DNA from 3 places in the Streptomyces sp. NPDC043680 genome. Region 1 is predicted to be linked to each of the others. Evidence: riboswitches for the same ligand, from Rfam matches in the RefSeq annotation. Region 1 holds a riboswitch; each other region holds the start of a gene.
The links. A riboswitch is a leader RNA that binds a small molecule or an ion and turns the genes downstream of it on or off. The one in region 1 is predicted to bind cyclic di-AMP.
Positions count from the first base shown of each region.

Region 2: linked by a shared signal. The riboswitch ahead of AC0666_RS18335 (LysM peptidoglycan-binding domain-containing M23 family metallopeptidase) and the one ahead of AC0666_RS17505 (M23 family metallopeptidase) in region 1 are both predicted to bind cyclic di-AMP.
Region 3: linked by a shared signal. The riboswitch ahead of AC0666_RS30680 (transglycosylase family protein) and the one ahead of AC0666_RS17505 (M23 family metallopeptidase) in region 1 are both predicted to bind cyclic di-AMP.

Region 1 is NZ_JBWKCE010000007.1:201,762-205,027, forward strand. It holds gene AC0666_RS17500 (GntR family transcriptional regulator) at 1-235, opposite strand, end outside; gene AC0666_RS17505 (M23 family metallopeptidase) at 451-1,245, opposite strand; cyclic di-AMP (ydaO/yuaA leader) riboswitch at 1,259-1,417, opposite strand; gene AC0666_RS17510 (M16 family metallopeptidase) at 1,602-2,969, opposite strand; gene AC0666_RS17515 (M16 family metallopeptidase) at 2,990-3,266, opposite strand, start outside.
Region 2 is NZ_JBWKCE010000008.1:67,266-70,531, forward strand. It holds gene AC0666_RS18330 (SGNH/GDSL hydrolase family protein) at 1-521, opposite strand, end outside; gene AC0666_RS18335 (LysM peptidoglycan-binding domain-containing M23 family metallopeptidase) at 690-1,649, opposite strand; cyclic di-AMP (ydaO/yuaA leader) riboswitch at 1,652-1,827, opposite strand; gene AC0666_RS18340 (tyrosine-protein phosphatase) at 2,139-2,945, shown strand; gene AC0666_RS18345 (hypothetical protein) at 3,100-3,266, shown strand, end outside.
Region 3 is NZ_JBWKCE010000024.1:17,604-20,869, reverse strand. It holds gene eno (phosphopyruvate hydratase) at 1-1,084, opposite strand, end outside; gene AC0666_RS30680 (transglycosylase family protein) at 1,340-2,035, opposite strand; cyclic di-AMP (ydaO/yuaA leader) riboswitch at 2,038-2,206, opposite strand; gene AC0666_RS30675 (LysM peptidoglycan-binding domain-containing protein) at 2,489-3,266, opposite strand, start outside.

The DNA.
Region 1 (3,266 bases):
CCAGCAGGTCGGCGGCCTCCTGCTCGGTCGGCTCGGCGACGCACGCGCCGGCGTGCCGCCGGGTGGTGACGAAGCCCTCCGACTCCAGAGTGCGCAGCGCTTCGCGGACCGGGACGCGGGAGACCCCGTAGCGGCGGGCCAGGACCTCCTCGGTCAGTCTGCCGCCCGGCTCGAACACCCCGGAGACGATGTCGTCGCGGATCGCTGTGCATACCGCGTGCGCAGGAATACGCAAGACCGGACCTCCGCCTATTTCCGACTGCCGACGTCATTTTGGCGCGACCTTGTGGGCCGCAGTGCGACTCTATTGCAACACGCGATATTTTCCGAGCACGGACAGAAATTCCACGGATATTTATGGCCACAACGCGCAGACCCCGGCTCGGTGAGCCGGGGTCTGCGAAAGGATGTGGTGCGCGGCAGGCGGGCGTTGCAGGCCCGGCCCGTCCGTCAGACGTCGACGCCGTGCTGGCGCAGGTAGGCGACCGGGTCGATGTCCGAGCCGTACTTGGCGCCGGTACGGGCCTCGAAGTGCAGGTGCGGACCGCTGGAGTTGCCGGTGGAGCCCGACAGGCCGATCTGCTGGCCCGGGGTGACCTGCTCGCCGACGGAGACGCTCAGCGAGGACATGTGGCCGTACTGGGTGTACGTGCCGTCGTTGTGCTTGATGACGACGTTGTTGCCGTAGGCGCCGCCCCAGCCGGCCTCGACCACGGTGCCGAAGCCCACCGCGTGCACCGAGGTGCCGGAGGCCGCGTGGAAGTCGATGCCGGTGTGGCTGCCGGAGGACCACATGCCGCCACCCGCGTGGTACTGGGTGCTGACGTACGACTCGTCGAGCGGGGAGACGAAGGTGTTGAGGCGCTTGCGCTCCTCCTCGCGGGCCGCACGCTCCGCGGCCTCGCGCTCCGCCTTGGCCTTCTCCTCGGCCTTCTGCTTGGCCTCGGCGGCGCGGGCCTTGGCGTCGGCCTCGGCCTTCGCCTTGGCGGCGGCGGCATCGGCCGCGTTCTGCTGCGCCTCGGCCTGGGCCTCGATCTCGCCCGCGAGGTCCTCGGCGGTGACCACGGCGTTCAGGCCGGTGTCCTCCATCGAGGGGGCCTTGTCCGAGGCGGCGAACGCCGGTCCGGCCAGGGAGCCCACGACACCGGTGGTGGCGAGGGCGGCGATGCCGGCGTAACCGGCGGTCTTGCGGCTCAGACGGCTGGAACCACGGTGCTTACCGGCGGCACGACTGCCAAACGCCATGAAGGGGCTGATCCTTTCCTTCCTTCTCGCCTACCGGGTTAGCTGACGGGTTCGGAGCAGGAAGGTCTCCTACGGGCCCCCTCTGGCGAGGCGGTCCGATTCACCCCAGGGACGCTTGTGGGTCCCCGGCTCCCCAGGCTCGCGCCTGACGGGGACTCGGCGATCGCTGCCCGGTGCCGCGGGTGCGGCGCGTACAACTGACGGACAGCACGCCCGACGCTAGGCGGATCATCAGTCAATCGCCAAACAGACGCGCTCTTTTGTTGCGTACGCCACAGCCCATACGAGCCCGCTCTCCGCCAAACAGACAAAAAGGGCTCCGGCGGACAAGCCCGCCGGAGCCCTGGACGTATCGGTCAGTTGCCGACGACGGTCACCTCGCCGATCCCGAGGGCGCGCACCGGCTCCTCGATCTGCGCCGCATCACCGACCAGCACCGTGACCAGGCGGTCCACCGGGAAGGCCGCCAGGACCGCCGAAGTCGCCTCCACCGTGCCGGTTTCGGCCAGCTGGGCGTACAACTGCGCCTGGTAGTCGTCCGGAAGCTCCTGCTCGACCTGGTCGGCCAGGGTGCCCGCGACGGCCGCCGCCGTCTCGAACTTCAGCGGGGCCACCCCCACCAAGTTCTGTACGGCCACGTCCCGTTCGGCGTCGGTGAGGCCGCCCTCGGCGAGGGTGCGCAGCACCTTCCAGAGGTCGTCCAGCGCCGGGCCGGTGTTGGGCGTGTCCACCGAGCCGCTGATGGCGAGCATCGAGGCGCCCTTGCCGTCGGCGGTGGAGCGCAACACCTGGCCGAAGGCGCGCACGCCGTAGGTGTAGCCCTTCTCCTCGCGCAGCACCTTGTCCAGGCGCGAGGTGAGGGTGCCGCCCAGGCAGTACGTGCCGAGCACCTGCGCCGCCCAGACCCGGTCGTGGCGGTCCGGCCCGATCCGGCCGATGAGCAGCTGCGTCTGGACCGCGCCGGGCCGGTCCACGATGATCACGCGGCCGGTGTCGTCGGCGGTAACCGGGGGCACCGGGTGCGGGGCCGCGGTGTTGCCGGTCCAGGCGCCCAGCGTGTCGGCGAGGACGGCGTCCAGGTCGATTCCGGTCAGGTCGCCGACGACCACCGCGGTGGCGGTGGCGGGGCGTACGTGGGCCTCGTAGAAGGCGCGTACGGCCGCGGAGTCGATCCGCGCGACCGTCTCCTCGGTGCCCTGGCGGGGCCGCGACATCCGCAGGGAGGCCGGGAAGAGCTGCCGGGACAGCTCCTTGGCGGCGCGGCGCTGCGGGTTGGCCAGCTCGTGCGGGATCTCGTCGAGCCGGTTGCGCACCAGCCGGTCGACCTCGCTGTCGGCGAAAGCCGGCGCGCGCAGGGCATCGGCGAGCAGCCCGAGCGCCTTCGGCAGCCGGGAGGCCGGGACCTCCAGCGAGAGGCGCAGGCCGGGGTGGTCGGCATGGGCGTCGAGCGTGGCGCCGCAGCGCTCCAGCTCGGCCGCGAACTCCTCGGCGGAGTGCTTGTCGGTGCCCTCGGACAGCGCGCGGGCCATGATGGTCGCCACCCCGTCCAGGCCCTGCGGCTCGGCGTCCAGCGGGGCGGCGAGGTTGACCTCGACCGCGATCACCTTCTGGCCGGGCCGGTGGCAGCGCAGCACCGTCAGGCCGCTCGGCAGCGCGCCGCGCTCGGGGGCCGGGAAGGCCCACGGCTTGGGCTGCCCGGCCTGCGGCTGCGGGTGGAAGGTCATCGTGACGGCTGCGGTGTCGCTCACTGCTCCGCCCCCTCGTTCTCGGTCTCGGTCTCGGTCGCCGCGGAGCCGCCGGCCGCATCGGCCGCGAGCGGCTCGTACACCAGCACCGCGCGGTTGTCGGGGCGCAGTCGGGCCGCGGCCACGGCCTGCACCTCCTCGGGGGTGATGTCGAGGACGCGCTGGACGGCGGTCAGGGCGAGCTGCGGGTCGCCGAACAGCACCGCGAAGCGGCACAGTTCGTCGGCGCGGCCGGCCACAGTGCTCAGCCGGTCCAGCCACTCCCGCTCCAGCTGC
Region 2 (3,266 bases), on a different contig from region 1:
CGCCGGTCCTGGACGGACTTCAGCGACCAGAGGTCGAGCACCGGGCACCCGTACCGGTCGGCGATGGCGCGCACGTGCGCGCTGTACGTCGCCACCTTGCCCCGCAGGTGCTTGAGGACCGGCACGCCCCGGGTGTCGAAGCCCGTGGTGATCATGACCAGTCCGACGGCTCCGGTCAGGTCGGCGACGGCCGCCTCGAAGCGCTCCGCCACGGCGTCCGGGTCGCTGCCGGGTCGGATGATGTCGTTGCCCCCCGCGCAGAAACTCACCAGGTCCGGGGCGAGTTCCTTGGCCCTGGGCACCTGTTCGGCCACGATCTGGTCGAGGAGGCGCCCTCGTACGGCCAGGTTCGCGTACCGGAAGTCGTGCTCCTCGCGCTGATCGGCCAGGAGGACGGCCAGCCGGTCCGCCCAGCCGACGAAGCTCCCCCCGGGTCCCGGATCCCCCACGCCCTCGGTGAAGCTGTCCCCGATCGCCGCGTACGAGCCGATGGTCTTGAGTGTCGTCGTCGTCGCTGCCACGAGGCCTTATCCTTCACCCCGGCGCGTGACCTACGCCACCGTAGGCAGGGGTTGACGGACCGTGATCTATACCACGAGGTGGGTACGGGATAACAGCGCGTGAGGCCGGGACCCCCCTCGGGCCCCGGCCTCACGCGGGTCTGGACGCCCCCGCGGCGGCGGGAGGTTTCAGATGCTCACGCCCTTGGAGCGGAGGTAGGCCAGCGGGTCGACGTCCGAGCCGTAGGACGGGCCGGTGCGGATCTCGAAGTGCAGGTGCGGGCCGGTCGAGTTGCCGGTGGAGCCGGAGAGGCCGATCTGCTGCCCGGCGGCCACGCTCTGGCCGACCGAGACGGAGAGCTGTGACAGGTGGCCGTACTGGGAGTACTTGCCGTCCTCGTGCCGGATGACGACCTCGTTGCCGTACGCGCCGCCCCATCCGGCGGAGACCACGGTGCCGGCGCCGACCGCCTTGACGGAGGTGCCGGAGCTCGCGATGAAGTCGACGCCGGTGTGGTAGCCGCTGGACCACATGGCGCCGGGCGTCTTGTACTGGGTGGAGATCCCGCCACCGCCGACCGGGGCGACGAAGCCGGCGGCGGTGACCGTCCGGCTCTTCGCGGCGGGTGCCGGCGCGGCCTCGGCCGCGGCCTGGGGAGCCGGGGCCTTCGCCTTGGGCGCCGGGGCCTGCTTCTCGGCCGGGGCCTGCTTCTCGGCCGGTGCCTGGCTCTGGACCGGGGCCTGCTTGCGGGCGGGGGCGTGCGGGGCGGCCGCGGCCTCGGCGCCGAGGGTCAGCTTGAGGCCGGGGTGGATCAGGGACGGGTCGGCCCCGACGGCCTCGCGGTTGTCGGCGTACAGCTGCTGCCAGCCGCCCGCGAGGTGGCGCTCCGCGGCGATCTTGGAGAGGTAGTCGCCGGGCACCACGGTGTAGACGCTCGGAGCGGCGGCGGGAGCGGCCTGGAGCGCGGCCGGAGCCTGGGGGGCCTGCACGGGAGCGGTGACGGGGGCCGCGGCCGGGGCGCCGGCCGCCTGGGCGCCGGCGGCACCCATCAGCGGCAGGGCGAGGGCCGCGCCGCCGGTGCCGGCAACGGCGAAACCACGCGCGAGGGAGCGGGACTTGGGACGGCGGTGCTTACCCTTTGCAGGCATGGCGAATTCCTCTCCGTCGCCTGCGAGGTGAGCTGTCGGGTTCGGACTGGAGATGTCCGGCCGGACAGGAACAGCACCTGTACGGCTTCACCCCGAGCTGTCCGGGAGAAAGATCCGGAGCAGCGGCTTACCTGGTTCCCCCGCTCCTGCCGCGCGCGTGAATAGTCGGGTGCGGTTCCCGGATGGCGGCAGGATTCGGCGGTCCATCCGGATCGGGGCGAACGTAATCCAGCCGGACCGTACGGAACAAGCCATGAATTACCCATCAGTTTCCCGGCAGTGGGCGATCGGCGGAATTCCGGTCACCCTGTGTCCATTCCGCGGCGGCAACAACCCTTCCCACAGGGCAATTCGAGAACCGCGATCAGGCACGCACGGTCACCGTATGATCTGGCTCACGGGCGGGGACGCGATCTACCCTTCTGTACAGGCAAGTTGCGTCCAAGTGGTCCAAATTCGGACATCCGCGACGATACGGAGGAGACTTCCGTGACCCAGCAGATACCCCACACCCCACCGGTGGAACCGGAGCTGGTCGGAGTGCGCAACTTCCGCGACGTGGGCGGCCTGCCGACCACCGACGGGCGCAGGATCAAGCCGGGACGACTGTTCCGAAGCGGACATCTGGCACATGCCACCGAAAAGGACACGGAATTCCTCGCCTCGCTGGGCCTGCACACCATCTTCGACTTCCGCAACGACGCGGACCACGCCCTGGAGGGCCTCGACGTCGAGCTGCCGGGCGTCCGCAACGTCAACATCCCTCTGTCCGATCCGGCCGACGGGCGGGAGTTCTGGACGATGGTCCGCGAGGGCGGTCTCGACCAGCTCCGCGCCCTCCTCGGCGACGGGAAGGGCGCCGCCCGGATGTCCGCCTCGTACCGCTCGATGGTCAGGAACCGCACCGGCGAGCACAGCCGGGTCGTGCACGCCCTCGCCGACGCGAGCGTCCCGGCCCTCATGCACTGCGCGGCCGGGAAGGACCGGGCGGGGCTGTCGATCGCCGTCACCCTGCTCGCGCTGGGCGTCGAGCGGGAGGCCATCACCGCGGACTACCTGGAGTCGAACGCCCCGCACCGCCGCTACCGGATGCGCCGCACGGGCGAGCCGTCCGAGGTCCACTCCCCCGAGGTGGTGGAACTGATCACCCCGCTCTTCGAGGCCCGTGCGGAGTACCTCACCGCCGCCTTCGACACCATCGACGATCACTGGGGCGGCCTCGACCGCTATCTGGCCGAAGGCCTCCGACTCACGCCCGCGACGCTGACCCGCCTGCGCGAGCACCTGCTCGACTAGGCCGCGTCGTCCGGCACCCGTCGGCCCCGCCCCGCACATCGCAAGGGCAGGGCCGACGGACAGGGCCGACTCGCAGGGTCGGCGGGCGGCCCCGACGGCGGCGGCGAACCGGCGGAATGAATACGGCAGTTGCCCGGTTGGCGACGGCCGGCGGGTGGCCTTCCACCGCGCCGACGACGGGGCGGTGTGGACCGTCGACAACGACATCGGCGAGGACGACCGCGGGAGGCTCGCGCTCACCTTCAGCGGCGAGTACGCCGACGAGCTCCCCCCGGAGGAGGCCGAGCGCCGGCGCACGGCCATGACCGAGGCCGTCGCCCA
Region 3 (3,266 bases), on a different contig from region 1:
TGCACTTGAAGCCGTTGCGCTGGGCCATCTCGACGGCGTCGAGGGTCTCGGTCAGCGAACCGATCTGGTTCACCTTCACGAGCAGGGCGTTCGCGGAGCCCTCCTCGATACCGCGGGCCAGGCGCTCCGGGTTGGTGACGAACAGGTCGTCGCCGACGATCTGGACCTTGGAGCCGAGGCGGTCGGTGACGGTCTTCCAGCCGGCCCAGTCGTCCTCGAACAGCGGGTCCTCGATGGAGACGAGCGGGTACGCCGCGACGAGCTCCTCGTAGTACTCGGTCATCTCGGCGGCCGAGCGGGACTGGCCCTCGAACTCGTACTTGCCGTCCTTGTAGAACTCGGACGCGGCGACGTCGAGCGCCAGCGCGATGTCCTTGCCCGGGGTGTAGCCGGCCTGCTTGATGGCCTCGACGATGAGGTCGAGCGCGGCGCGGTTGGACTCCAGGTTCGGGGCGAAGCCGCCCTCGTCGCCCAGGCCGGTGGAGAGGCCCTTGGTGTGGAGGACCTTCTTGAGGGTGTGGTAGACCTCCGCGCCCCAGCGCAGCGCCTCGGAGAAGGACTCCGCGCCGATCGGGGCGATCATGAACTCCTGGATGTCCACGTTGGAGTCGGCGTGCGACCCACCGTTGAGGATGTTCATCATCGGAACGGGCAGCAGGTGCGCGTTCGGGCCGCCGAGGTAGCGGAAGAGGGGGAGGTCGGAGGCCTCGGACGCGGCGTGCGCGACGGCGAGGGAGACGCCGAGGATGGCGTTGGCGCCGAGCGAGCCCTTGTTGTCGGTGGCGTCCAGGTCGAACATGGCCTGGTCGATCAGACGCTGCTCGGTGGCGTCGTAGCCGACGAGCTCCGGGCCGATCTGCTCGATGACCGCGAGGACGGCCTTCTCGACACCCTTGCCCATGTAGCGGTTGGGGTCACCGTCGCGGAGCTCGATGGCCTCGAAGGCACCGGTGGAGGCACCGGACGGAACTGCAGCACGGCCGGTGCTGCCATCGTCGAGGCCCACCTCGACCTCGACCGTGGGGTTGCCTCGGGAGTCCAGGATTTCCCGGGCTACGACGACGTCGATGGACGGCACGAGCATCTCCTTCTGGGATGTGACGCTGGATGTGCGGTGGCGGGAGGCCGTGGGACGGCCCTGCCGACTAGAGCCTAACCGGCTCCGGGCACTGGGCCGCCCGACCGCCCGGCTCCTGGGACGAAAAAGGGCCCGAATACCCCGCTTCCGGGACATAGGGACCCTGATCACGGCCTTGATCACGGCCTTGATCACGACCCGCACGTGCCGCCGCCCGGCGCGTGCGGAGACGCGCCGGGCGGCGGGGAGTGCGTGCGGGGGTCAGCTGAGCTTCAGCTTCTGCCCCGGGAAGATCAGGTCGGCGTCCTTGACCGTGTCCTTGTTCAGCTCGAAGACCTTCTCCCAGCCGCCCTTGACGCCGTTGGCCTCGGCGATGGTGCTGAGGGTGTCGCCGGTCTTGACCTCGTACGAGCCGGTGCCGACCGGAGCGGCGGCCGGGGCCTCGGAGCGCTCGGAGCGGGTGGTCGGCGCCTCGGCGCGCTTCGGCTCGGTCTTCTTCGGCTGCGTCTTCTTCGGCTGCGTCTTCTGGGGCTGGGTCTTCTGCTCCGTCTTCTTCGGGGTGTCGGTCCCACCACCGGTGTAGGAGGAGTTCGACAGGCCGACGCCGCAGGACGGCCAAGCGCCCTTGCCCTGACCCTTGAGGACCTTCTCGGCGATGGCTATCTGCTGCGCCTTGGAGGCCTGGTTGGCCTGCGCGGCGTATGCCTTGCCGCCGTACGCGGCCCAGGTGGAGGACGAGAACTGCAGGCCGCCGTAGTAGCCGTTGCCCGTGTTGATGGCCCAGTTGCCGCCGGACTCGCACTGCGCGACGCGGTCCCACTCGGAGGCGGTCGCGGCGCTGGCCGAGCCGGCCGCCATCAGGGGTGCCGCGACGGCGACGCCGGTGACGCCGGCGAGCGTGACGATGCGTGCGGCCTTGGAGGCGCGGCGGTGCTTGCCCTTGCCGGAAAGCAGCATGGAGTTCTCCTCACCGACGCCTACGAGGTGAGCTGTCGGGTTCGGGCCGATGTTGCCCGGCCGCGCGACTGGCGCGCGGCTTCACCCCAAGCCGTTCCCTGACCATCTCTCAATGGCCGGGCCCGGCACCTACCTTGGGTCCCCCGCTCCTGCCTTCGGCGCTTGACGCGACGACTGTTCCCCCCGTCCGCCGGCAGGATTCGGCGATGCGGTCGAAGGGGCCCGCGATGGCGGGCGGTTCAGAAGGTAGACAGGTCCCTCCCCGATGTTCAACGCGCGACATCGGGGAGAAACGGCCCCTACTTGCGCTCCTCTTACGGGTGTTTGCGCAGGTGAGGACGGGGTTTGCGGAAGACGCAGGGCGTGACACGCCAGTTGACCGGAAGAGACACATGTCTCACTTGCCGATAACCGACATTCAGCACCTTCCGGGCGCCCGAACTGCCCATATTGCTAACTTAGATCCAGATTCTGGCCGGGCTTGATCAGGTTGGCGTCCTCGCCGATGACCTGCTCATTGGCCTGGTAGAGCGCGCTCCACCCGCCCTTGACTCCCTTGGCATCCGCGATGGTCGCCAGGCTGTCGCCCGACTTGACCGTGTACGTGGGCTCCGACGCAGCATCAGGAGCGGCCGGGGTCTCCTGCGCGGGGGCACCACGGTGCTTGCCGGTGGCGGAGGCATCCCCGGCGCCCGCCGGGTCGGTGGAGGCGCCCGGGGCGCCGGGCGCCGCAGGGGCGCTCGGGTCGGCCGGGGCGGGCAGCGTGGGGCTCGCCGGGTCGGTCGGGGGCGCAGGGCTCGTCGGGTCGGACGGCAGCGTCGGGGCCGTCGGCGCGGGGACCACAGGGCTCGTCGTCGGGTCGCCCGGGAACACAGGGATCGTGGTGGGGTCGTCCGGCGCCGGCATGACGGGCAGTCCGCTGGAGGGCGCGAGCGGCGCCGCGGGGAGCGTGAACGAGGGGTCCGGGGTCGGGGTCGGTGCCCCGAAGTCCGTGGCGGGCGCGCCGGAACCGCCGGCCGGGACGGCGTCGTCCGGGCGGGAGGGCGTGGGGGCGATCGGCCCGTGGGTGCCGGGCGTACCCGGGTCCACCGCGGCGGCGGGCGACTGCTGGGTCAGCCCGGCCCCGGCGGCGCACAGCTGCCAGGCTTCGGGGCCCTGGGAGGCCAGCACCCGTTCGGCGACGGCGATCTGCTGGGAACGGCTGGCGAGGTCGGGCCGCGCGGCGTAGGTG